3 regions of the Marinococcus sp. LNHM4E3-1 genome follow, and region 2 is predicted to be linked to each of the others. Evidence: predicted binding sites of a transcription regulator. Region 2 holds the regulator's gene; each other region holds the start of a gene.
The links. The regulator LexA, encoded in region 2, represses DNA repair genes until DNA is damaged. The targets are predictions, from matches to a motif close to CGAACATATGTTCG.

Region 1 (7,572 bases), on a different contig from region 2:
CCTGCCCGCCGACGCACAAACATCATTTCCATTACCCCGATAAATATGAGGGCCAACACACCTTTAATAATGGAAAGGAGCGGGAAGCCATACAGCGCCACCATACCTGCGCCAGAAAGAATCATGATAACCACGAACAGCCGCTCAATCATCATTGTTACTTTTTGTTTTGGGAAAAGGTAGCTGATCAAAAAGAAAATGATCAAAAACGCCCATGAACCGGAATGTGCTTCGTATAAGATACTTTGAAGATCCATATGTTTTCCTCCTTTCAGTCTTTATTAAGTTTCTACTCCAAATGTTTCACCTGATTGTAACTATAATCAAAATAAAGCCTGCGCTCAAGCCGTAGCAATTTTTGTTTTTGAACGTTTTATGGCGCTATCAGCTTTAGACCTACAACCGAAGCAAGGATCACCGCAATACTTATAAGCCTGCCCGTGTTTGCAGGCTCTTTATACCAAAGCATCCCGAACAGTGCGCTCCCTGCTGCGCCTATACCCGTCCAGACAGCGTACGCAGTGCCCATCGGGAGAGTCTGCATCGCCAGGGAAAGGAGAAAAAAGCTTGCTCCAAACCCGGCAGCAATCATGAACAGCGGCCAGATGACCCGTTTTTGAATCCATTCGTTAATCATAGAAACACCAATCATCTCAAAAATACCTGCACCGATCAAATACAGCCATGTCATCACTGTCCACCGCTCCCTTCGTTTACTCTTGCCCGGCCGGAAGCTGTATGCAGACCGGCAATTCCGGCAATCAGCATGAAAATAAAGACCAGCTTGATCCATGCGAACGGCTGACCGAAAAAGATCATATCAAGGACCGTCGTTCCGATCGTCCCAATGCCGACAAAGGCCACATACGAAGTTCCTACCGGAAGATGCTCGCCTGCCCGAATTAAAAAGAGAAAGCTCAGTACGATAGCTACTAGTGTTCCTGCCCATTCCCATCCGGCCGATGCATGCTTCAAACCGATGACCCAGAGAATTTCAAATGCTGCTGCCAAAGCAACGTTAATCCATCCCATTACAGCCCCTCCTTGCCGGCGCTTGCTTAATTATTTCCCGGAAATATTCATTTCAGCTTTCAGCCGCGAAAAAACCCGGGAAGTCTTCGCAGCGAAGATCTCCCGGGTTTTTATCCCTCCGTGGCGCAAACTATTTGTTTGCGGGTTTTCTCTCGGACCAGACCGGCTCTGCCGCGGAACCCTAGAAAACATTCTGCCCCTCAGTATATCAAATTTCGGGATATTGTCTACGAGGAGGCATTGTCTTTAGATGGAAACACAAATTCCACACCATTTTCTTTTCGTTTTAATTTGGCGTCAAACGGCTTTTTTCCTTTAAACCCTTTGATCACCTGCGTTTCACCTTTTTCACACAGCTTTTTAACCTGAGCCTGAGTAATTTTTTTCTTCAATAACGTTTTAGGAACGGTGAATTTACAGCCGTTGGCATACTCACTGCAGCCGTAGAAGGACTTCCGCTCCATCAGCTGTCCCTTTTGGCATACGGGACAGAGAGCGATTGGCTCTGCGCGCTGCGGCTGTTTTTTAGACGTGGCTACCTGCTCCGGATTTGTCTGCATATTCGTTATGCCGGCAGGCGCTTCTTCGACCAGTTTTTTCGTAAAAGCCTCTGTCTGCTTTAAAAAAGCTTCCTTATCCGCTTCCCCGCTTCCGATCTGCTTTAAAAAAGCTTCCCACTTCGCGGTCAGCAGCGGCTTGGACAAAAGTGTCCCTTCTACTACTTCGCACAGCGCCCGCCCTTTAGCGGTCACTTCCACAATGTTCTTTTGAATCCGGATATATTCCTGCTTTTGCAGTGTTTGAATAATGGTACTGCGCGTCGCCTCGGTCCCGAGACCCTCCGTTTCCTGCAGTACTTTTTTAGATGTTTCATCATCCTCGATCCATTTGCCGCAGGACTTCATCATGTTGATCAGCTGTCCTTCGGTATAAGGCTTGGGCGGCTGGGTTTCCTTTTCGGCTGCCTGGACGTACGCCTCCACCTGCTCTCCCCTGGTTAATGGAGGGAGGGTGTTGTCCTCCTGGTCTTTCTTCTTTTTTGGTCCCGGAAAGAGCTCCTTCCAGCCCAGCTGCTTGTCCACCCGGCCCTTGCTTTCAAAAATAAGTCCCTGGACATCGGTTTCAACAGTCGTTTCTTCATACATATAGTTGCGGTGAAACATAGCGAGCACGCTGTTCATAACTTCTTTATACACCTGCTGCTGGGACCGGTTCAGCTTTTCAAACTGCGTCTGGCTCAGCACTTTTTTGGTCGGAATGATCGCATGGTGCTCCTGGACTTTGCTGCCGTCTACAAACCGCTTCGAAGGCGTAGTGGACGCCGGTTCAAAGGAGACGTTCATGCACTCCTGCATCCGGGACAGGTTTCCCTTCAAGTAGTTAAATTCCCCTGACGTGATATGGCGGGTATCCGTTCTCGGATAGGAAACAGCTTTTAATGGTTCATCGTACAGGCTCTGTACCGTTTTAAGCACGGCCGACGGACTCATTTTATACTTTTTGTTCATCGTCGTCTGCAGGCTCGACAGCGAATGAAGAAGCGGGGGCTTTTCCTGCTTCTCTTCTTTTTTTATACTGCTGATCGTGCCTTCGGTATCCTTTTTCAATCCATGCTCCTTCCAGATACGGAGCACCTCTTCCTTCGAGCCGAAGCGCTTTTTATACTTTCCTTTATACTCCCCCGCTTCCGCACGGAAGGTTCCTTCAAGCTCCCAGTAAGGCTCGGGCTCAAATGCCTCAATTTCCTTCTGCCGGTCGTAAATAAGCTTGAGTGTTGGCGTCTGGACTCTGCCGACACTGAACACTTCATTGATGCCCTTCTGCTTTAACAGCAGCGTATACAGACGGCTCGCGTTCATGCCGACAATCCAGTCGGAAAATTGGCGGGCCCGCGCCTCCTCATAAAGAGGGAGATAGTCTGCTCCCTCCCGGAGCTGCTCAAACCCTTTATACACTTCATCCTTTTCCAGACTGTTGATCCAAAGGCGCCGGGTCGGTTTATGGGAGGTTTTCGTATAGTCGATGACGCTTCGCGCAATGTTTTCGCCCTCCCGGTCGCAGTCGGTCGCAATAATAATGCTGTCGGCCTCCTGAAGCATCTGCTTGACGACCTTCAGCTGCTTGAACGCCCGCGGGTTAGGCTTAAAGCGAAAATGGGCGGGAAGCATCGGGAGAGTGTCGAGCGACCATTTTTTCCAGGAAGATTCGTAATCGGCCGGAGCGCGGAGCTCGAGCAGATGGCCAAACCCCCAGGTAAGCACTGCCCCGTCCGGAAATAGACTGCACGGCTTCAGCCTCATATATCCGTCTTTTTTTTCCTGTATTTGAAACGCGGCCGCATAGGCTTTTGCCTGGGACGGCTTCTCCGCTAAGATCACTGGCATAAAGAAATTCCTCTCTTCGCTGATTTCTTTGAATTCAAGAACATTTGTTCTTTAATTATAATGAATCTGTCACAAAAACGAAAGATGAAGCCTGCCTTTCATATACTCAACTTCGGCCGGGCGTGATACACTAGCATTTGTGAAAACAATGGAAGGACGCTTCCACTCGAAGAAACCACCATTCGGGAGGAGAAATAGACAAATGAAGCCTTTAAAACAGCAGGGATACGAATATTATGATTTAGCCGATATACTGCATGACAGCTACGGCGACGAAGACCTTGCTGCTCTTACCGCAGCCTTTGACGATCTTCCGGCAGATGACTACGCTCCGGATCTGAATCGTTACCGGCAGTACGGCCGTGCCGTTATTTTTCCGGGCACCCACCGGATCGAATGGCTGCCGGAAACAGTTAAAAACGGCAAAAGCTACTACGATTATTTTCAGGGATCGTTCAATCCGGAATATCCCGATGCGAGCCGCCGCTTCCCTGCAATTCCCGAACACGTCAGGCACAACCGGCTGCTTGAAGCACTGATCGCCTTTAATTTCCGCCAGACATTCTGGACGCGCGAAGATGCACTGATGCCTTTTCATGCGGGCGTCCACTTTGTGAAACTTCATGTTGAATCGGAGGAGGACGAAGCTTTTTCCTCACCAAACACACTGCACCAGGACGGCGAGCCGTTCACGTTTGCCCACCTGATCCGCCGGCGCAATATCGAAGGTGCCCGGAACGTCATTTCTGTGCCGGAGGTCCGCGGACGGATGCCGGAGGACGTTGAAAAGGAAAAAATTACTGACTCCTTTTACATGACCCGTCCGCTTGAATCCTACGGGGTGTATGATCCGCTGGTCACTCATTACGTCGGCTCTGTCCGTAAGGGACCGGAGGACGGACCTGGAGAGCGTTCTGCCATTTTAATTGACTATCAGCCGACCGTCGTTGCCAATCCGGATGAAATCCGCAGCATGCACGGCGACACAAACAATATGGATTATGTATAAACCGAACCCCCGGCGCCTGCTGCCCCGGGGGTTTACTATTTATCTGCTTAGTTCACAGAGGTTAATGACACAAGCTCGTATTCAATTGTGGTGCGGTGGGATTCCCATTCCACCCGGTGAATAACCGCCTTGCCAAAAGGTACTTTTTCGGCAAAGGTATGAATTGGAAGCGGGTGATCGAGCGGAAACATTTGATAATTATCTTTAATCAGCCGAAAGTTTCTTTCATCGAGGCGCTCGGCCTGCTTATTCGTAATAATTTCCCAGTTCATTTCTACAGAAAAACCCATATTCGTCCCTCCTGCTCCCTTGTCTCTATAATAATAACGCTTACTTATCTATTTCCATTATGGCAGATTTTTAAGCGATTGTACGATTAAATCCCAAAATTTATCATTATCGACTGCTGTTGCGACCTGCACCGGCCCTTCTGCAGCGGAAGTATCAATGACTGTTTCCCCGTACGTATGCTTTCCCACTGTTTCAACCTTTACCTCGGCCGATTCAAATGTAAACAGGGACGGCTGCAGGCATACTGCCACCGCGCAAGGGTCATGAACCGGTGGAAGCGTCAGCTGAAAATGCTCCTCGTAGGCACGCTGGAAGTGATCAAGAAGTTCATAGGTAAACTGGGCCGCCATTGTTGGTATCTCTTTAATCCTTTCCACCACGGCCTCGGAGGATAACGCCTGATGAGTAACATCGAGGCCGCACATCGTGATTGGAATACCGCTTGTAAAAACGATCTCTGCCGCTTCGGCATCCGCATAAATATTAAATTCTGCTGCAGGTGTCCAATTGCCAAATGTGCCGCCGCCCATAATCGACAGATGGCGGATACGACCAGCTGCCTTCGGATTTTTCCGGCACAGTAGTGCAATATTGGTAAGCGGGCCGGTCGCAATAACAGTAATTTCTTCCTCCGAATGAAGCAGTATATCTTCCATTACATCCACCGCGTGTCGTTCCTCCACCATATGTGTCGGCGCTGGAAGCTCCGGTCCGTCGAGGCCGGATTCCCCGTGAATAGAAGGAGCGTGCTCCGGCATGCGGACCATGGGCCTTCCCGCCCCTTCTGCCACTGGCACTCCACTCAGTCCTGCAGTATCAGCGGCCACTAAAGCGTTTCTTGTTGTTTTTCCTATATCAGCGTTTCCTGAAACAGTCGTCACAGCCCGGATATCCATGTCCGGATGGCCGGCTGCAAGAAATAATGCAATTACATCGTCGTGCCCAGGGTCCATATCCATAATTACTGGTGTTTTCATCTGCTGCTTCCTTTCTCTGCATAACTGTATGTTTATTCAAACCAAAAGCACCGCCGACCGGCGGTGCTTTCCTGCTTCGGACTCTGGCGCTTAAAGTCCTGCTTCGTAGTTCAATTTTTTAGACATTTCCCGGAACTGCTGCTCGTCAAATCCCGGCGCAAATTCTTCCGGAATATGGTCGAGGTTCGGAATTTCCCCTCCCTCCGGTGTCGGCATGTCGCTGACTACTTCGAGTTCACCCGGTGGTCCGACCGGTGTCGGTCCATTCCAGATCCGGTCAAGCATTGTGTAATCGTTATCGCTGAAACGATAGAGCTTACGGTGCGCGCCCTTCGCTTCATATTTCTGGGCGTGGTCATATTTACTGTTATCAAGGTCCGGCACCGGTAGCATTTTCGTTACATCCACGCCTGTTAATTTCTCCAGCGCTTTAGCATAGGCCACTACGTGCACTCCGCCGCGCACAAGCAGGTAGCCGCACAATTCACGGGCTGTTTCATTGTCGGTCATTTGATATACCCGCATCTTGTGCGTTCTTGCTCCGCATTCCAGGTAAAAATTGTGAAGCAGATCGTTGACGAGGTTACCGCTTGTAAAAACATTGTCCCCTGTCCACGGCGCTCCCATCGAATCCTTCGGTACAGCGTTTTGACCGGCAAAAATAAAGCTTTGTGGATTTCTTGCATCCATAGCTTCACTGAGCGGTGTGCTGTCCGGATTGGCCGGGTCCTGGCCGCTTTGGCTTGTGGAACCCTGCAGACATAAATTTATTGTATTGGCAACCAGCTCTACGTGTCCGAGTTCCTCAGCTGTAATGCTTGCAACTAAATCATAAAACGGGCGTAGCTGTTTTTTGCTGCGAAAATTAAACGACTGGAATAAATAGTTATTGAGCGTTGACATTTCACCGAATTTTCCACCTAAAAGCTCCTGTACGACGTTGGCTGAGTTAGCGTCTGGATTACTGGGCGTTGGGAGGTCGATCTGCAGTTTATCAATTCTCTTAAACACAATGATTCCTCCTATAGGTTTAAATTCGTATTTCGCTAGCAAAATACATTAACCTATTACCTTTCCTGCCATAAAGCAAACACTCGATTTCTTTATATTAACAATATTCATTCTTTTTACACAATTACTATTGTATGCAGAATTCACTGCCCTTCCGGCTTTGAACCCATGTTTAAAAGTAAGGGGCGGCAGGAATAATGATAATTAGTTTCACTACGAAAGGAAGGATTACCCATGGATAAGAACGAAGCAAAGAGACACGCACTCGATATCATTGACAGCAACAAAGTAGGCGTACTTGCCACGATTGAAGGCAACAAGCCCCACTCCCGCTATATGACGTTTTACAATGATAATTTCACCCTTCTCACACCGACGAGCAGCAAGACCCACAAGGCAGAGGAAATCGAAAAGAATTCCAACGTCCATATTCTGCTCGGCTACGACGGTGAAGGATACGGAGACGCTTTTGTTGAAATTTCCGGCAAAGCAGTAATCCGTCATGACCAGGAGACGAAGGAAAAGGTTTGGACTGACAGTGTGCAATCCTGGCTCGGTTCCCCGGACAACCCGGAATATATTGTCCTCGAAATCCAGCCGGACTCTATCCGCCTGATGAACTCCAAAGGAGACACTCCTGAGGAAATCGATTTTTCTTCTTAAGTCAATAATAGCCCCCGCCGGCACCAGTCCGGCGGGGGTTATTTTTATAAAGCCTTCCAGGCTTCTTGAATATCCATATCTCCTGCAAGCAGTTCGACCGTTTGTCCCCGGGCGTTCTCAATGTCGAGGGCTGCGATCATCGTGCGGGCAACGTCCTCCCTGGAAATATCTCTTTGTTCGGGGTTGGAAAGCTTTTCTGCAAGCT
Region 2 (7,572 bases):
TGGGTGGGGGAGTATTAAAGGCATTGGCGTAGTATAATGAATAAAGCACCTCCCAGTCTTTGTCAGAGAGGAAGATGATGATGAACAAAAAAAGAAATACCGCCTGGCTGCTGGCTCCGCTGCTTTTGCTTCAGGCCTGGTGGCTTTACCGGGAAGCCGAAAAGCAGGGCAAAGCCAAATGGAAGTGGGGTCTGTGGGGATTAACACAGTTTCCGACCCCGGCAGTGGCTTTTTACGTCATTCATAAATGGAAGAAGTAAGCCCGGCTGCTGCTCTTCCGAGGTTTCAAACCGGCGTCGAGGTGTAATAGCATAAAAAGAAGCCGGGACTTCTGCCGGCACATGCAGCACCTATTAGAGTGAAGGGGCGACAAAAATGAAACAGGAAACCCAGGAAATTAACGAAATTGTACTCGACGAATCGGAGCTGCGATTTGAGTCTGCATACTTGTATCTCGAAACGTCCGATCCGGACCGGATCGGGGAAAGCGCCTGGACGATGGCCATTTATAATGCAGAACAGGAGTTTTCCGAAGAGTTTATCAATCGAAACAGCATCAGTATACGGTTCAAAACTGAAGAAGCAGAGTATCAGGGGATCGTTCAATTTAAAAACATTGAAGGCGGCGGGAAGAAGCATTGCCACCTCGATGGTCTTGATGAACTGGTGCAGATATAAAGCAGGTATGACAACGGGTGACAGCGGAAGCTGGCGCCTGTTTTTTTATATGCACGAAAACCGGAAATCGGGGGAACGTTTAATACGTGCGAATTCGGGGATTATAGCTGTGAAAAGATGCTCAAAGATTGGAAAGGAGAGAAAGTCATGAGTCCGAGAAAAGAAGCAATGGCCCAGCTGGCCGGAAGAGTCGAGCGGGGGGAAATCGGCGCCGAATGGTCGCCGGTGGATGAAATCGAGCAGGATCGTTTTCAGGAGCTTGCGGAGCATGGATATGTTACGTATGACGATGCCTCCGGAGAAAAAGACCAGGCGGTTTACAGCGGTATTAAAATCACAAAAGAAGGCCGCGAGCTTTATGAAGAATACAAACGGCAGGTAGACGAATAGAAATTAACGCATCCCGCGGGCGGTTTTATACAAGCCGCCCTTTTAAAAGAATGAAATTCAGGAGGACGCGATGCCGACACTAGCACTAGAAGCTGTTAAAACAGTCTCCACAAATGAAGTTATTCAGGTAAATGAAGGTCACCTTCAGGCAGGCGGTGGACCGCTTGAACGTTGGACCGTTTCCATTACAGACTGCGACAACGAGGAATTTTTCCACCAGGCATTCGACAGTGCTTCTCCTGCGCTGGATTTATATTTTTACACCCGGGAAGGGTTTCAGTTTGGCGGACAGGCCTACATCACCCGGTCGGATCAGAAAAGCATAGAGCTTGAAGGAAGCAGTGCCCTTCAGGAACAGTCGTAATCGAATAAAAGGAGGATGATGATGACACAGGAAGCGGATTTTTCCCAGGAAGGGCTGAAAGGCTACCGCATACGCCCGCTTCATTTTGCCGGGGAATCAGTCGAAGTGTATAAGGACGAAGAACTCGTGCTGCTCGTCCAGGTGACCACCTCAGCGATGGCAGCCGAAGCGAGTTTAAAGGAAGAAAACGTACCAGACTGGCTGTGGAGCATCGGCCTGGATTATCTGAAACAGGAAGCGCCGGCGGAAAGGAAGCGTCTTGTTATTACCGTGCAGGACGTGACGGACGGAGAAATAAACAAAACGTACGACAATTTATTGAGAGATTTCGAAGCGCCCTCGAGCTGAGAGGGTGCTTTTTGTTTTTATTTATATAGAAGAAAATGGCTAAAGGCTTCTTTTCCGGCAGGCAGAGAGAGAAACGGTTTTCACTCATTTGGGAAGGAAATTCTTTCGGAAAAAAACGGCCGGGTGTCTTCTCGAACCGAAAAAACTGTGGTATAAATAAGTGGAGGGGGTGGATGACAGTGGCTTTAGTGGAATTCAAATGCAGAACGCAGCCGCAGGTGACCTATAGCAGTGACGGTCATGAAATTCATTACAAGGTGATTGAATACGCCGATGGCTATGAAGTGGTGCTTCATTCGATGAGTGATTTTCAGCCGGCCGATGAAAAACTGTTATTTCATCAGGGAAGTCAGGTCATTCACGCCAAAGAGCATACTTACGTATTAGATACCTGCGATTGTGTGTACAGCGGTGAACCCGATGAAACCATCGATCATTCGATCTGTCACAAACCGTATTCTAAATCCATGTAAACAAACGCTAAGCGGAGCTTTCCTTCCCGGGAGGCTCTTTTTTGTGGCAGACGCAGGGACAAAAAACATTCCGGAAAATAGAAAGGGGCATACAAATGCTGCATTTTGAAAAGAAAGATCTTCACAATTTAAACCACGCGGAGGCGCCGTACGTATCCATTTACCAATACGGAAAAACGGACATCAGCAGCCATCCATCCGACAGCAGCCGGGTGGGGCTCTCCAAGCAGGGCATGATGAAGCTGATGAATTACTGGATTGAAGAAGGCAACCTTGATGATAACGATAAGCAGCAGATTAAAGAGTGGCTCGACCAGTAACCTTTCAGGAGACGGGGAAGAAATTCGGGTTTAGCAGCAAAGGTGCAGGGAAAAGGAATCACAATTCACCAATAGAAAAACGAACTTCAGGCACGTATCGGCGCCGAAGTCGTTAAAGGGGGAATCGTGATGGCACGCCTGCTTGACTTTTACCACGGACCGTATGAAGGCAGCCCGGGAGAGTCTGAACATTTTAATGGACCGGTGCTTCACATCTTTGAGCGCGACCAGCTGCTGCTGTCGATGCAGATTACGGCAGAAGCGCTGGGGACAAATGAACTGAACGTAGACATGACAACGGTGTATGAATGGCTCTGGCACCGGGGGCTTGAATTTATCGAACAGGAAAATATTACGTCAGCCACAGTGATAGTGATTACGGATAGAGATGTTGAAGGAAATAAAATTGTTACGTCGTACCGGACGCTTGCGTGCCGGGCATAATAGAAACGGGGCTGTCCCAAAAATCGAATGATGGCTCTTTTAAGCGGAAGCTGGAGATGATTCTCCGGCTTCTTTTTTTGTGGTTTCTGCTTTTTTCCGTAGATTATGGGAGACAGCCAATAATCCAAATTCCGTGGTCACCTTGGCGGTGCCCCGCAGGGCAAACCGACGAAAGCGACGGTTCGCTTTCAAGTGCCCAAAAACACTTTCGGCTTCGATTTTGCGCCGGGCATAGGTGGATGCTCCCTCGTCGCTCGTTAACGCCCGGCGGGCGATCGCCTTGCCCTCTTCATAGACCGGGTTGATGCGGACCTGTCGGTTGCCTTCTGCGGTGGTGCATTGGGGTTTCAACGGACAGTCGCTGCAGTCTTCGCTTTCATACCGCTTGAGGTCCCGCTGGTAGCCATAGCGGTCGGTGCGTCGCTCATAGGCTTGAAACCGCACTTTTCGGTGGTTCGGGCACCAGTACAGGTCGTCCTGTTCGTCATAGGTCCAGTTCTGCACCGGATGGATGGCCCGCTGAAAGGCCCGGGTCTGCTCCTGGCGCATGCGGGGGTATGGAATCAAAAACGGAATGGCTTCCTCGATCAGGGTCAGGTAGTTGGGTTCACTGCCATATCCGGCATCGGCAATAATTTGGCCCGGAAACGGGAGGGGCCGCTCGTCCAGCATCGTCAGATGCGGAAGCAAACACCGGGTATCCATCGGGTTGGGGTGCACCGTATAGCCGACAATGTACTGGTTTTCCGTACCCATCTGGATATTGTACCCCGGTTTCAGCTGGCCGTTACCCATGTGGTCGTCTTTCATCCGCATAAAAGTGGCATCCGGATCGGTTTTCGAAAAGCTGTTCCGCCCATCGAAGGTAGCCAGGTACCGCTCGTATTTGACCAGTCGCGGCAGATAATCCCGCTCGATCTGACGGTGACGCTTTCGCCACCACTTTTCCTCGGCTTTAGCTTCCCGGCGCTCTTCGGGTGATGCCGCGTCGGCCTGACGCGGCCCGGCCTTCTCCTGGCGTCCGGCCAGCTGGACCGCCACCGCCCGGAGGATATCGGCGTCGATCCGTTCCTGCCCGTCGGGCAGGGAAAGAAAAGGGGCCACTTCCTGCCAGAGCACCGCCAATTTCTCCTGGAGGCGCTGGTCATACCGGACGGTGGACTTGCGCCACACAAACGTATACCGGTTGGCATCCGCTTCGATTTTGGTCCCGTCCAGAAAATAATGCTCCCCGGTGATCAACTGCTCGTCGAGCAGTTCCTGAACCACGTGGTGAAAGAGCGGCGTGATGCGTTCCTGCATCTGTTCGGAGCGAAATCGGTTGATGGTCCGGAAGTTGGGCGTCAGGCCCCCGGCCAGCCACATCATGCGGAGGTTTTCCTGCAGGGCCTGTTCGATCGCCCGGGCCGAATACCATTCCCGGGCATAGGCATAGATGACGATTTTGGTCATGGTTTGAGGTGGATAGGCCGGGCGTCCCGCCGAAGAAGCTTGGGGACTCCCAAACCGCTCGGCCAGCCGATCAATGGTGTCGTTGACGATCCGGACCAGATCCCCCTCGGGGATCATGGGTTTCAGGCTTGTTGGTATCGGGAAGCTCTGTGTGTTATCATCGGTAAACATAAGAAATCATCCTTGTCGTATGGAGAGTGTCGTGACTTAACCATATCATCGAAGGATGGTTTCTTTCTTTTTTTGCGCATAGGAAAGGGGCTGTCCTATTTTTGGGACAGCCCCGTTTATGTGATTAAAAGATGGTGCGGAAAACGCCGGTGACTCTGCCGAGTATCGTACAGTTTTCTAAAATGATCGGGTCCATGGTGGCATTTTCAGGCTGCAGGCGGATAAAGTTTTCTTCTTTATAAAACCGTTTAACCGTTGCTTCCATTTCATCGGTCATAGCGACAATAATATCGCCGTTATCAGCGGTCTGCTGTTTTTGAACGACAACAAGATCCCCGTCAAAAATGCCGGCCTCTATCATGCTGTCCCCCTGAATGGTAAGCATGTATACCTGTTCTTCGTCGGTCACCATGCGCTCCGGAAGAGGGATGTATTCTTCTACATTTTCCACCGCAGTGATAGGCTCCCCGGCCGTGACTTTACCGATCACCGGCACGTACACAGCTTTGCTTTCGTGAATCGGCTCGCTGCCCTGGTCTTCAAGCTCAAGCACTTCAATTGCCCGCGGCTTAGTCGGGTCGCGGCGGATTAAATTTTTGTTTTCAAGACGGGCGAGGTGCCCGTGCACCGTTGAACTCGAGGCGAGCCCCACGGCTTCTCCGATCTCCCGGACCGAAGGCGGATAGCCTTTTTCTTTTACTTCTTCTTTTATATAATCAAGAATTTGCTGCTGGCGCTTGGATAGCTTCATCTCCGCACCTCCTTTTGAGGAATTTTTCTGAGTAAAGTATAGCATGAGGGGAACAAAAACGCAAACACCCGTTCTAATATTTCTGTTGACGGGAACAGGTATTCTGGTATACTGAATGAATATAAGAACATACATTCTCATTCAGGGGGAACATGCATATGAATAAACTCAAAACCTTCACTTCAACGGACTGGACGATGCTTGCTTTATTTGCATTCGCGCTTTTATTTTTGGTATATTCAGCGGACGCTTCGATCACTCCGGACACGCTGGGCGGCACGGAAGCAGACCGGCCGGCAGAAATCGTCTATGAACAGGAGCATCCGGTTTTGAAGGACAGGCCGGGCTATCAGGAACAGCCGTGGGAACGAACGGTTTCGTTTGACGCTGCCGAACAGTAAAACACGAACGGAAAGGAACGCAGACAAATGAAAGCATGCATCATTTACGCCCGGGTAAGTACGGAAAAAGAAGAACAGCAGTCCTCGCTTGCCAGGCAGCAGGAGGAGCTGGAGGCTCTTGCTGCAGCGAACGGTTGGGCGGTGCAGCAGACCGTGACAGAACAGGAGAGCAGCTATTCCGTGGAACGGGACGGGCTTCTCCGTGTGTTTGAGCTCCTCGATGACACCGGGGCGGATACACTGCTGATTACCGATGATACGCGGCTTGGACGCGGAAATGCTAAAATCGCCGTGCTCCATGAGCTGCAGAAAAGGGGCACGTCCATCTATACAGTAAAGGATGACGGGGAGCTCGAAATTGCGGATACCGATCATATGATTATGGAAATTTTGTCCATTGTGGAAGAGCATCAGCGCCGGCTGCATAATTTTAAAATTAAGCGGGGGATGCAGCGGGCGGTGGAAAACGGGTACCACCCGGAAGAAAACTTCGGATTAAACCGCAGCGGCGGCCGGAAGAAAATAGAGGTGCCCATTGAAGAAATTGTTAAGCTGAAACAGCGGGAGCTGACGTTTAAAGATATCGCTCTGACGCTCCGGGGCCTTGGCTATGATATTTCTAAAGCGACGGTGCACCGACGTTATAAAGAATATGAACAGCAGCGCGCGGAGATAGAACCGCAGTGATTTGTTTGCGGTACGGCGCTGTTTTTAATATAATAAAAAAGGAACGCCATTTTAAGGGAGGCAACTTATGCTTTCGAAAGAAAAAATTGACCGGATTAATGAGTTAGCCAAACGTCAAAAATCGTCGGGGCTGACTGCAGAAGAACAAGAAGAACAGCAGGCGCTGCGTCAGGAATATTTAAGTAAATTCCGTTCCTCGTTTAAAAACCAGCTCGAAAACGTAAAAGTGGTGGATGAAGAGGGCACGGATGTAACTCCAAGTAAGCTCGAGCGTGTCAAACGACGGAACCGCAGCTTCCGGCATTAAGATAAAAGAGAGGCCTGGTCTTAACAAAGAGCAGGCCTTTTGATTTTCTTCTTTCTCTATTAACACGCTTGTGTAATCGTTTTAAAACCTTTATCATAAAAGCGTACTAGAACACGGAAATTCCCGCGGGGTCAACTCATAAGTGCGGGTTTCCACCCAAAAATACATACAGTGGAGGGACATATGCATGGCAATTAGCACAGAACAGTTAGCAATTAACACGATTCGGACGCTGTCCATCGAAAGTATTGAAAAAGCCCAGTCGGGTCACCCGGGGCTTCCGATGGGAGCGGCGCCGATGGCGTACGCGCTCTGGACCAAATCCATGAACCACAACCCGGCCAATCCGGACTGGTTTAACCGCGACCGCTTCGTGCTGTCCGCCGGACACGGGTCGATGCTTCTATACAGCATGCTGCACCTGAGCGGCTACGACCTCTCGCTCGAGGAACTGAAAAACTTCCGCCAGTGGGGAAGCCAGACGCCGGGCCACCCGGAATACGGGCATACCGCCGGCGTGGAGGCAACCACCGGCCCGCTCGGCCAGGGACTGGCCATGGGCACCGGCATGGCGATGGCCGAACGCCATCTGGCAGCCAAGTATAACACCGACGACCACGCCGTAGTTGATCATTTCACCTACGTGCTCTGCGGCGACGGCGACCTGATGGAAGGCGTTGCTTCGGAATCGGCGTCCCTCGCCGGCCACCTGAAGCTCGGCAACCTGGTCGTGCTGTACGACTCCAACGACGTGTCGCTTGACGGCGCGCTTCACCAGTCGTTCTC
Region 3 (7,572 bases), on a different contig from region 2:
TGGGACTTGAACAATGGGCATGGATCAACCTGCATGTCGGAGGAGCCTACGGGGATAAAAAAGCGGCGGTAGCACGGTTTCATAAAAACCTTCAGCAGTTGCCCGAAAAAATCAAGGCACGGATGACACTGGAAAATGATGATAAAACGTACACAGCAGGCGACGTGCTCGCTGTCTGTGAACAGGAAAAAATTCCAATGATGTTTGATTATCATCACTTCGAGGCCAACCATTTTGAGGAGGAACGTTTGGAGGAGCTGCTGCCCCGGTTTATCGATACGTGGGCCCACACCGGCAGCCGGCCAAAAATCCATCTTTCCTCGCCGAAATCACCCGAGGCTTTCCGCAGCCATGCCGACTACGTGGATCCGGAGTTCAATCTTCCTTTTCTTCAGGCCTTAAAGCAGATCGGCGAGCCCATTGATGGCATGATTGAAGCAAAGCAGAAGGACTACGCGCTTCTGCAGCTCGTCGAAGATCTCGCTTCGCGGCGGAACGTGACCCGGACCGGCGGGGCAGAGCTCCAGTGGAAATGAGCAGCCATAAAAAAAGAGCCTGAACCCAGGCTCTTTTCTACCATTCCAATATGATTTTTCCGATGTTTTTATTGTCCTGCATGTGGCGGTGCGCATCTGCAATCTGTTCAAATGAAAACACCGTGTCCACGATAGGACGGATGGAGCCGTCTTCAAGATACGGCATTGCGTGCTTCACAAAATCCCTGCTCAGCTCGGCTTTATACTCGTCGCTCCGCGGCGTAAGCAGCGTCCCGGTCAGCTGCACGCGCTTCATCAGCAGCTTCATCAGGTTCACATTCGGCACATTCGCCCCGCCAAGCACGCCAATTAAAACCCAGCGTCCATCGGTTTGAATGCTTTTCAGGTTCTGTTCCCAGTAGGAGGCCCCGACAAAATCCAAAATCACATTTACACCTTTATCACCGGTAGCCGCAAGCACCTCTTCCTCAAAATTCTGCTCTTTATAGTTGATGCGTACTTCTGCGCCGAGCTTTTGAATAAATTCCAGTTTTTCTTCTGATCCGGCGGTAGTAAGTACACGGGCCGACGAAAGCTGGCTTGCGAGCTGAATGGCTGCCGTGCCTACACCGCTCCCCCCGGCATGAATCAGGACGGATTCATGCTGGTTCAGGTGCCCGATCCAGTAAAGCGTCTGGTAGGCCGTTAAGAATACCTCCGGCACGGCTGCTGCCTGGGCATACGTGAACGCCTCGGGTATCCGCATCACCCGGTCGGCCCGCATGACGGCATATTCTGCGTAGCCGCCGCCATTCACAAGCCCCATCACCCGGTCGCCCGGGGAAAATGGGTTCTCAGTACCTGCTTCTTCCACTACACCTGCCACTTCAATTCCGAGCACCGGGTTTTCGATATACCCGGCCTTGCCCTCCCGGTTTAAAATGTCGGTCCGGTTCACGGCTGCTGCTTTTACCCTGATCAGCACCTCATCCATCTCCGGTTTGGGAGCAGGCCGATCCTGAATCTGCAGGACCTCCGGCCCGCCGGTTTCTGTAGTAATTACTGCTTTCATTGCTATCAACTCACTTCCTTTAATCTTTCGTTTCCAGTATTCGCTTCCTTAAAGACCGTGTCAACTTGTGCGTTTATCTACTGCTGTATCTATTTATTTCCCGGGAAATAGCTTTTGCAGGATTGATTTTTCGATAATAGCAGCTAATACCTTTATACTGGAAAAAAGGCAAAAGCTGAGGTGCAGACAAATAATGACTAATATACAAGCATTAAAACAGGACGCTTACACATTTATAGAGCAATATTACCGGGAAACAGATCAGTCATCAGAAATTTTTCAGGCCCGCTGGGATAATGTAGAGCAGGAAATTGAAGCTTCCGGGCATTACGAGCACACGTTTGAGGAGCTATCCTTCGGAGCGAAGGTCTCCTGGCGAAACAGCAACCGCTGCATCGGAAGATTTTTCTGGAAGAGCCTCCAGGTTCTCGACTGCCGGTACGTGCGCACCGAAGAGCAGGCAGCCGAAGCGCTCCGCCACCATATCCGTTACGCAGAAAATGGCGGGAAAATCATTCCGACTATCTCCGTGTTTCCTTCGGTCAAAAACGGGCAGGAGCGGATGCGCATATGGAACTACCAGCTGATCCGCTACGCCGGCTACGAGCGGGACGGGACAATCATTGGCGACCCGCAGTCTGTACCCTTTACAAAATACTGTGAATCATTGGGATGGAAAGGCGAAGAAACATCGTTTGATCTTCTTCCTCTGGTTGTTCAGGTAAACGAAGGCGACCCCCAGTGGTTTCCGCTCCGAGCCGAAGAAGTACTCGAGGTTCCGATTAGCCATCCGGATAGCGATGCTTTCTCTACTCTCGGTTTAAAATGGTATGCTGTCCCAATTGTTTCGGACATGAAAATGGAGATCGGCGGCATCACGTATACGGCCGCGCCGTTTAACGGCTGGTACATGGAAACGGAAATCGGTGCCCGTAACCTCGCAGACGGGGACCGCTACGATATGCTGCCACGGGTTGCAGACGTACTCGGCATCGACCGGACGTACGCGGGAAGCTTATGGAAGGACCGGGCGCTTGTGGAGCTGAACCGCGCCGTGCTTCATTCATATAAAAAAGCAGGCGTCAGCATGGTGGATCATCACACGGCCGCCTCGCAGTTCAGACGGTTTGAGCAGCAGGAACAAAAAGCAGGCCGGGAAGTAACCGGAGACTGGACGTGGCTAATCCCGCCGGTATCGCCGGCCGCTACTCATATTTTCCACAGCTCCTACCGCAATATCATGCACACGCCGAATTTCTTTTACCAGCAGCACCCCTATAAATAATGATGCAAAGCAGCAGGGGAAGCAGGCAGGCTTCCCCATATTTTACGTTTGAATAAATACCCCTTCCGGGAACCCCTATACCAGTATCTAATATTAGAAAGGGTGATAAATATGAACGCTACACAGAAGGAATGCCTCGAAGCATGCATCGAATGTATGAAGCAGTGCAATCAGTGCTTTAACGACTGCCTCCAGGAAGACGACGTGAAAATGATGGCCGAATGTATACGTCTCGACCGTGAATGCGCAGACATTTGTGCTCTGACAGCTAAAGCAATACAGTCCAACAGTCCATTGATGAAAGAGACCGCTCAGCTGTGTGCAGAGGCCTGCAAAGCATGCGGAGATGAATGTGCCAAGCATGACCATCAGCACTGCAAAGATTGCGCAGATGCCTGCTACCGCTGTGAAAAAGCATGCCGGGAGCTTGCCGCATCATAATTTCTGCACAAAAGCCCCCTCCTAAAAATGGAGAGGGCTTCTTTTTTATGAAAATTTCACCGGTACACCGGCTGCTTCAAACAAATCGTAGAAGGTCGGACACGTTTTCGACACGCACCCCGGGTCTTCAATATGAATTCCGGGCACCTTTGCTCCAATCAGCGAAAGGGCCATAGCCACCCGGTGATCATCGTATGAGTGAAGCGACACGCCGATCGGCGTCCCCGGATATACTTTCAGCCCGTCCGAGTATTCATCCACCCGGATGCCCATTTTCTGGAGCTCTGTACACGCTGCGTGAATGCGGTCTGATTCGTGATGACGAATATGCTCTACGTCCCGGATCGTAATCGGTGCATCGGCAAACGGGGCCAGGGCAGCAACGGTCAGCGTCTGATCGGACATTTCCTTCATACTGAGCTCAAATCCTCCCGAAAGCTGTTCGGGACCTGTGACTTCAATGTAGGTGTCACCTTTTTCCACACGGCAGCCCATTTTTTCAAACACATCCACCATTCCTATATCCGGCTGGTTGGTGTCCATTGTTAAATTATTAATGCGGACCGTTCCGGCCGTTAGTGCCGCAAGGGCCATAAAGTAACTGGCCGTCGACGCATCTGCTTCAAGCGCCATGCTCCGGCCCTGAAAGCTTTTTGCCGGCACCTGCATATCGGTTAAATCCTCGTTGTACGTGACCGGTACCCCGAACTGATTCATTAAATCAAGCGTAATGTGTACATAGGCGTGCTGCACAATGTAATCCGGAATCCGGATACGCAGGCCTTCCTCTGTATAGGCACCCGTGAGCAGCAGGCCGCTGATAAACTGGCTCGATAATTTGCCGGAAATGGTCACTTCTTTCCCAGGGAGCCCGCCCGCATGAATTTCAAGCGGATAAAACCCCTTTTTATCTATGTAATGAACGTCGGCCCCGAGCGTTTCCAGGGCTTCCATTAACGGCTCCACCGGACGTTCACTCATTCGTTTGCTCGCTTCCACCTTGTAAACCCCGCTCCCCGCTGCTGCAAGCGGGCCCGGGAGGAAACGGGCCGTAGTACCGGCAGCGCCTATGTAAAGCTCTGCGTCCTCCTCCGGCCACCGGCCTCCGCATCCATGAATCGTAACCGTATCGCCCTCCACTTCGGACTTCACGCCAAGCGCCCGGAGCGCACCAAGACACCAGTACGAATCATCGCTTTTTAAAATGCCTGAAAGGGTGGACGTGCCTTCTGCCAGCGCGGCCATGATCAGTGCCCGATTCGTAAAGCTTTTACTCCCAGGCACTGTTAAAGAGGTCTGGATCGACCCTGGCGAAACCGGGGAAACGTGTACTTTGTCTACATCCGTTAATGAGGCCCACGGCGAGCGGGCCCGAAAATCTGGTGTACTCATAAAACATCCGTCCTCTGCATCTTTTTCTACATTACACCATGAACCAGTACTGCGCGCAACCAGCGTTTTTCCGAAGGCTTATACCACCCCGGTAAGTGCCGGACTGACCATAAACCAGAGCAGAAGCACCGCCATAACAATCCAGCCGCTCAGCTTCATCCATCCCGGCTCACGGCGCGAAAAAGCAATCATGCTCATAAATGCACTGAGCGCAAGCAGCAGAATGCCGATCGTCAGCAGCGAACCGAATAACGGTACAAAGGGACTGTTGTCGGGAAGGGAAAATACCGCTGAAACAATAATCGATACAGCAATCAGTCCGAGACCTCCCAGAGAAGACGTTAAAGAAATTCTGCTGAATTTTTTATCCTTCATTTCATCCTCTCCCTTTTGAGTTCTTTTCTTGTCTTCCTTTCCCTTACGCGTATTTCAAAAACGTGCGTTTACGCTTCCAGATCCATAATATCCTCCACGCTCACATGCCGGACGTCTCCACCTGCCTCTATCTTAATTGTTTTGTTCAGCGCATCCAGATGCAGAATTTTTCCGGTCATTTTTATTTCTGCATAAGGATCAAATACGTGAAGCGTCACTTCCGACCCGGCCGCCAGAGCTTCCTGAAGACGATGGGAAAATTCCTCAAGCTGCTGCTCATCCCAGAGCGGCCTGAACTTCATCCGGTCCTCTTTTTGATGACGCAGCCACATTTCCCGGTGCTCCGGTAGAATCATCCGGCTGGATTCCCAGCGCATATTCGACCCCGGGGTTAATTTGTTTTCTTTCATCCGTAACGCCCCCTTTCGCTTTAGTATACACGAACGTTTGTTCTTTTTGTGGTTTATCTTCAAAATGTGGAAATTTTTTCTGATAAAAAAGGCCTCCTGCATTAGGAGACCTTAATCATTTCAAGCCTTTTCTGTTTGGAAGAACTGCGGCAAATGCTCTCTATGGGCTTCGAGCATGTCATCAAGAATTTGTTTTGCTTTCGTATCGGACGGGACGAGTGGATTAATCGTCATCGCCAGAAGAGCCGTCTGGTAGTTTCCTGTTACCGCCGCTTCAGCAGCGACCCGTTCAAACGACTTGATCTGCTGCACGAGCCCCCGGACTGCCACCGGCAGCTCTCCGGCAGCAATCGGCCTCGGACCGTCCTTCGTAATGACGGAGCTGATTTCCACCGCCGACTCCGCTGGAATCCCTGCAATCGCACCGCGATTTTTCGTATTAACCGGCTGAATGTCCCGGGTGTCATTATATATCGAATTAATCAGGCTGCAGGCCGCTTCGCTGTAATATGCCCCGCCGCGCTGCTCAAGCTGCTCGGGCTTCGTCCGGAGCGTTTTATCGGCATAGAGGGTGAAAAGCTCCTCCTCCACTCCCTGGACAACTTCGGCCCGGGTGCCGGTTTCTTTGGCAGCCTCCTGTTCTTCAGCCAGCATTTCTTCTGTTTTATAGTAATACCGGTGATAAGGGCAGGGGAGCACCTGCAGAGCCCGTATAAATTCGGGCTCCCAGCCAAGCGCTGCGATATTTTTCATTGTGGAGGCATTCGCCGGGTCTGCCACTGCTTCGAGCGCCTGCTGCTTTATATCTTCGCCATCAAGGTGAATATTCAGCCCGTACACCATATGGTTCAGCCCGGCAAAATCAATCTGTATGCGGCTGCCCTCTACTCCAAGCGCTTCGGCCACCCCCATCTGCATTCCCACCGGCACATTGCAGAGGCCGACAATGCGTTCATGGTTTGTATAGCGCAGCACCGCTTCTGTTACCATGCCGGCTGGATTTGTAAAGTTGACGAGCCACGCGTCCGGGCACAGCCGCTCGATGTCGTGCACAATGTCAATAATAACCGGAATCGTCCGCAGTCCTTTAAACAGACCCCCCGGCCCGTTTGTCTCCTGGCCAATCACGCCATAGGAAAGCGGTATCCGCTCATCCTTCGCCCGTGCTTCAAGCATGCCGACCCGGAACTGGGTGGTGACAAAATCAGCTCCCGGAAGCGCCTCCTCCCGGCTGTAGGAAAGATGTACTGTCATATCAATACCTGCTTCGGCTGTCATGCGCTGGGCGAGCCTTCCTACGATCTCCAATTTTTCTTTTCCTTCCGGAATATCAACGAGCCACAGTTCCTTCACCGGCAGTTCGCTGTGTCTTTTAATAAATCCCTCCACAAGCTCCGGCGTGTAGCTCGAGCCCCCGCCGATCGTTACAATCTTAATACCTTCCTTCATCGTCCCACTCCTTTTTATGCATATATTTATATAGACCGGGCCGCCTGCGTGTAGACAGACGGCCCCGTAATGTTATTTTTCAAATCCATTATTTTTGTGAACGGCCGTGATCCAGTAGGCACTCTTTTTCGGCATGCGCTCCTTTGTATCAATATTGACGGAAAAATAACCGTAGCGGTTTTTATATGCATTCATCCAGGACCAGTTATCGATAAACGACCAGAGATGATAGCCTTTGGCGTTAGCTCCTTCTTCGATGGCCCGGTGCAGCCATTCGAGATGATCCTGAATAAACTCAATTCGGTAATCATCCTGAATCATCCCATCTTCCATAAATCGGGCTTCATCCTGTACCCCCATGCCGTTTTCAGAAATGAACGACGGAATATTCCCGTAGTTATCCCGGAGATTCATCATGATGTCATAGACACCTTTCGGATAAATCTCCCATCCGCGGTACGGGTTCATCTTCCGGCCGGGCATTTCGTAGTGGTCGAAAAACCATTCCGGCAGTATCGGAGCACCTGGGTTCGGGAGATTTTCCTTCGCTTTAACCCGGCGAGGCTGATAGTAGTTGACCCCCAGCAGGTCGACTTTCCCTTCCTGAATCAGCTCCTTGTCCCCGCTCTCGGTTTCCGGAAGCACCCCGTGCTCCCCGAGCAGGTCAATCAG

Region 1: a site for LexA is predicted at 3,454-3,467, ahead of ACTRXI_RS05525 (type IA DNA topoisomerase). Genes of this name have one in related genera too.
Region 3: a site for LexA is predicted at 5,482-5,495, ahead of ACTRXI_RS05010 (YolD-like family protein). Genes of this name have one in related genera too.

What each region holds. Positions count from the first base shown of each region.
Region 1 covers NZ_JBQLID010000004.1:71,803-79,374, forward strand. The annotation lists gene ACTRXI_RS05510 (DUF1516 family protein) at 1-257, opposite strand, end outside; gene ACTRXI_RS05515 (DMT family transporter) at 374-691, opposite strand; gene ACTRXI_RS05520 (DMT family transporter) at 691-1,032, opposite strand; guanidine-I (ykkC/yxkD leader) riboswitch at 1,130-1,228, opposite strand; gene ACTRXI_RS05525 (type IA DNA topoisomerase) at 1,260-3,416, opposite strand; gene ACTRXI_RS05530 (2OG-Fe dioxygenase family protein) at 3,619-4,425, shown strand; gene ACTRXI_RS05535 (DUF2584 family protein) at 4,473-4,715, opposite strand; gene ACTRXI_RS05540 (nucleoside hydrolase) at 4,773-5,693, opposite strand; gene ACTRXI_RS05545 (manganese catalase family protein) at 5,784-6,704, opposite strand; gene ACTRXI_RS05550 (pyridoxamine 5'-phosphate oxidase family protein) at 6,939-7,367, shown strand; gene ACTRXI_RS05555 (SDR family oxidoreductase) at 7,412-7,572, opposite strand, start outside.
Region 2 covers NZ_JBQLID010000001.1:394,041-401,612, forward strand. The annotation lists gene ACTRXI_RS01985 (hypothetical protein) at 1-37, shown strand, start outside; gene ACTRXI_RS01990 (sigmaY antisigma factor component) at 81-260, shown strand; gene ACTRXI_RS01995 (hypothetical protein) at 376-678, shown strand; gene ACTRXI_RS02000 (hypothetical protein) at 826-1,068, shown strand; gene ACTRXI_RS02005 (hypothetical protein) at 1,139-1,432, shown strand; gene ACTRXI_RS02010 (hypothetical protein) at 1,454-1,780, shown strand; gene ACTRXI_RS02015 (hypothetical protein) at 1,954-2,253, shown strand; gene ACTRXI_RS02020 (hypothetical protein) at 2,295-2,573, shown strand; gene ACTRXI_RS02025 (hypothetical protein) at 2,703-3,017, shown strand; gene ACTRXI_RS02030 (IS1182 family transposase) at 3,057-4,640, opposite strand; gene lexA (transcriptional repressor LexA) at 4,765-5,391, opposite strand; gene ACTRXI_RS02040 (hypothetical protein) at 5,550-5,792, shown strand; gene ACTRXI_RS02045 (YneB family resolvase-like protein) at 5,820-6,479, shown strand; gene ACTRXI_RS02050 (DUF896 domain-containing protein) at 6,547-6,786, shown strand; gene tkt (transketolase) at 6,974-7,572, shown strand, end outside.
Region 3 covers NZ_JBQLID010000003.1:259,999-267,570, reverse strand. The annotation lists gene uvsE (UV DNA damage repair endonuclease UvsE) at 1-536, shown strand, start outside; gene ACTRXI_RS05035 (NAD(P)H-quinone oxidoreductase) at 574-1,548, opposite strand; gene ACTRXI_RS05030 (nitric oxide synthase oxygenase) at 1,742-2,833, shown strand; gene ACTRXI_RS05025 (four-helix bundle copper-binding protein) at 2,945-3,274, shown strand; gene aroA (3-phosphoshikimate 1-carboxyvinyltransferase) at 3,320-4,666, opposite strand; gene ACTRXI_RS05015 (hypothetical protein) at 4,745-5,041, opposite strand; gene ACTRXI_RS05010 (YolD-like family protein) at 5,110-5,451, opposite strand; gene ACTRXI_RS05005 (6-phospho-beta-glucosidase) at 5,572-6,900, opposite strand; gene ACTRXI_RS05000 (glycoside hydrolase family 1 protein) at 6,973-7,572, opposite strand, start outside.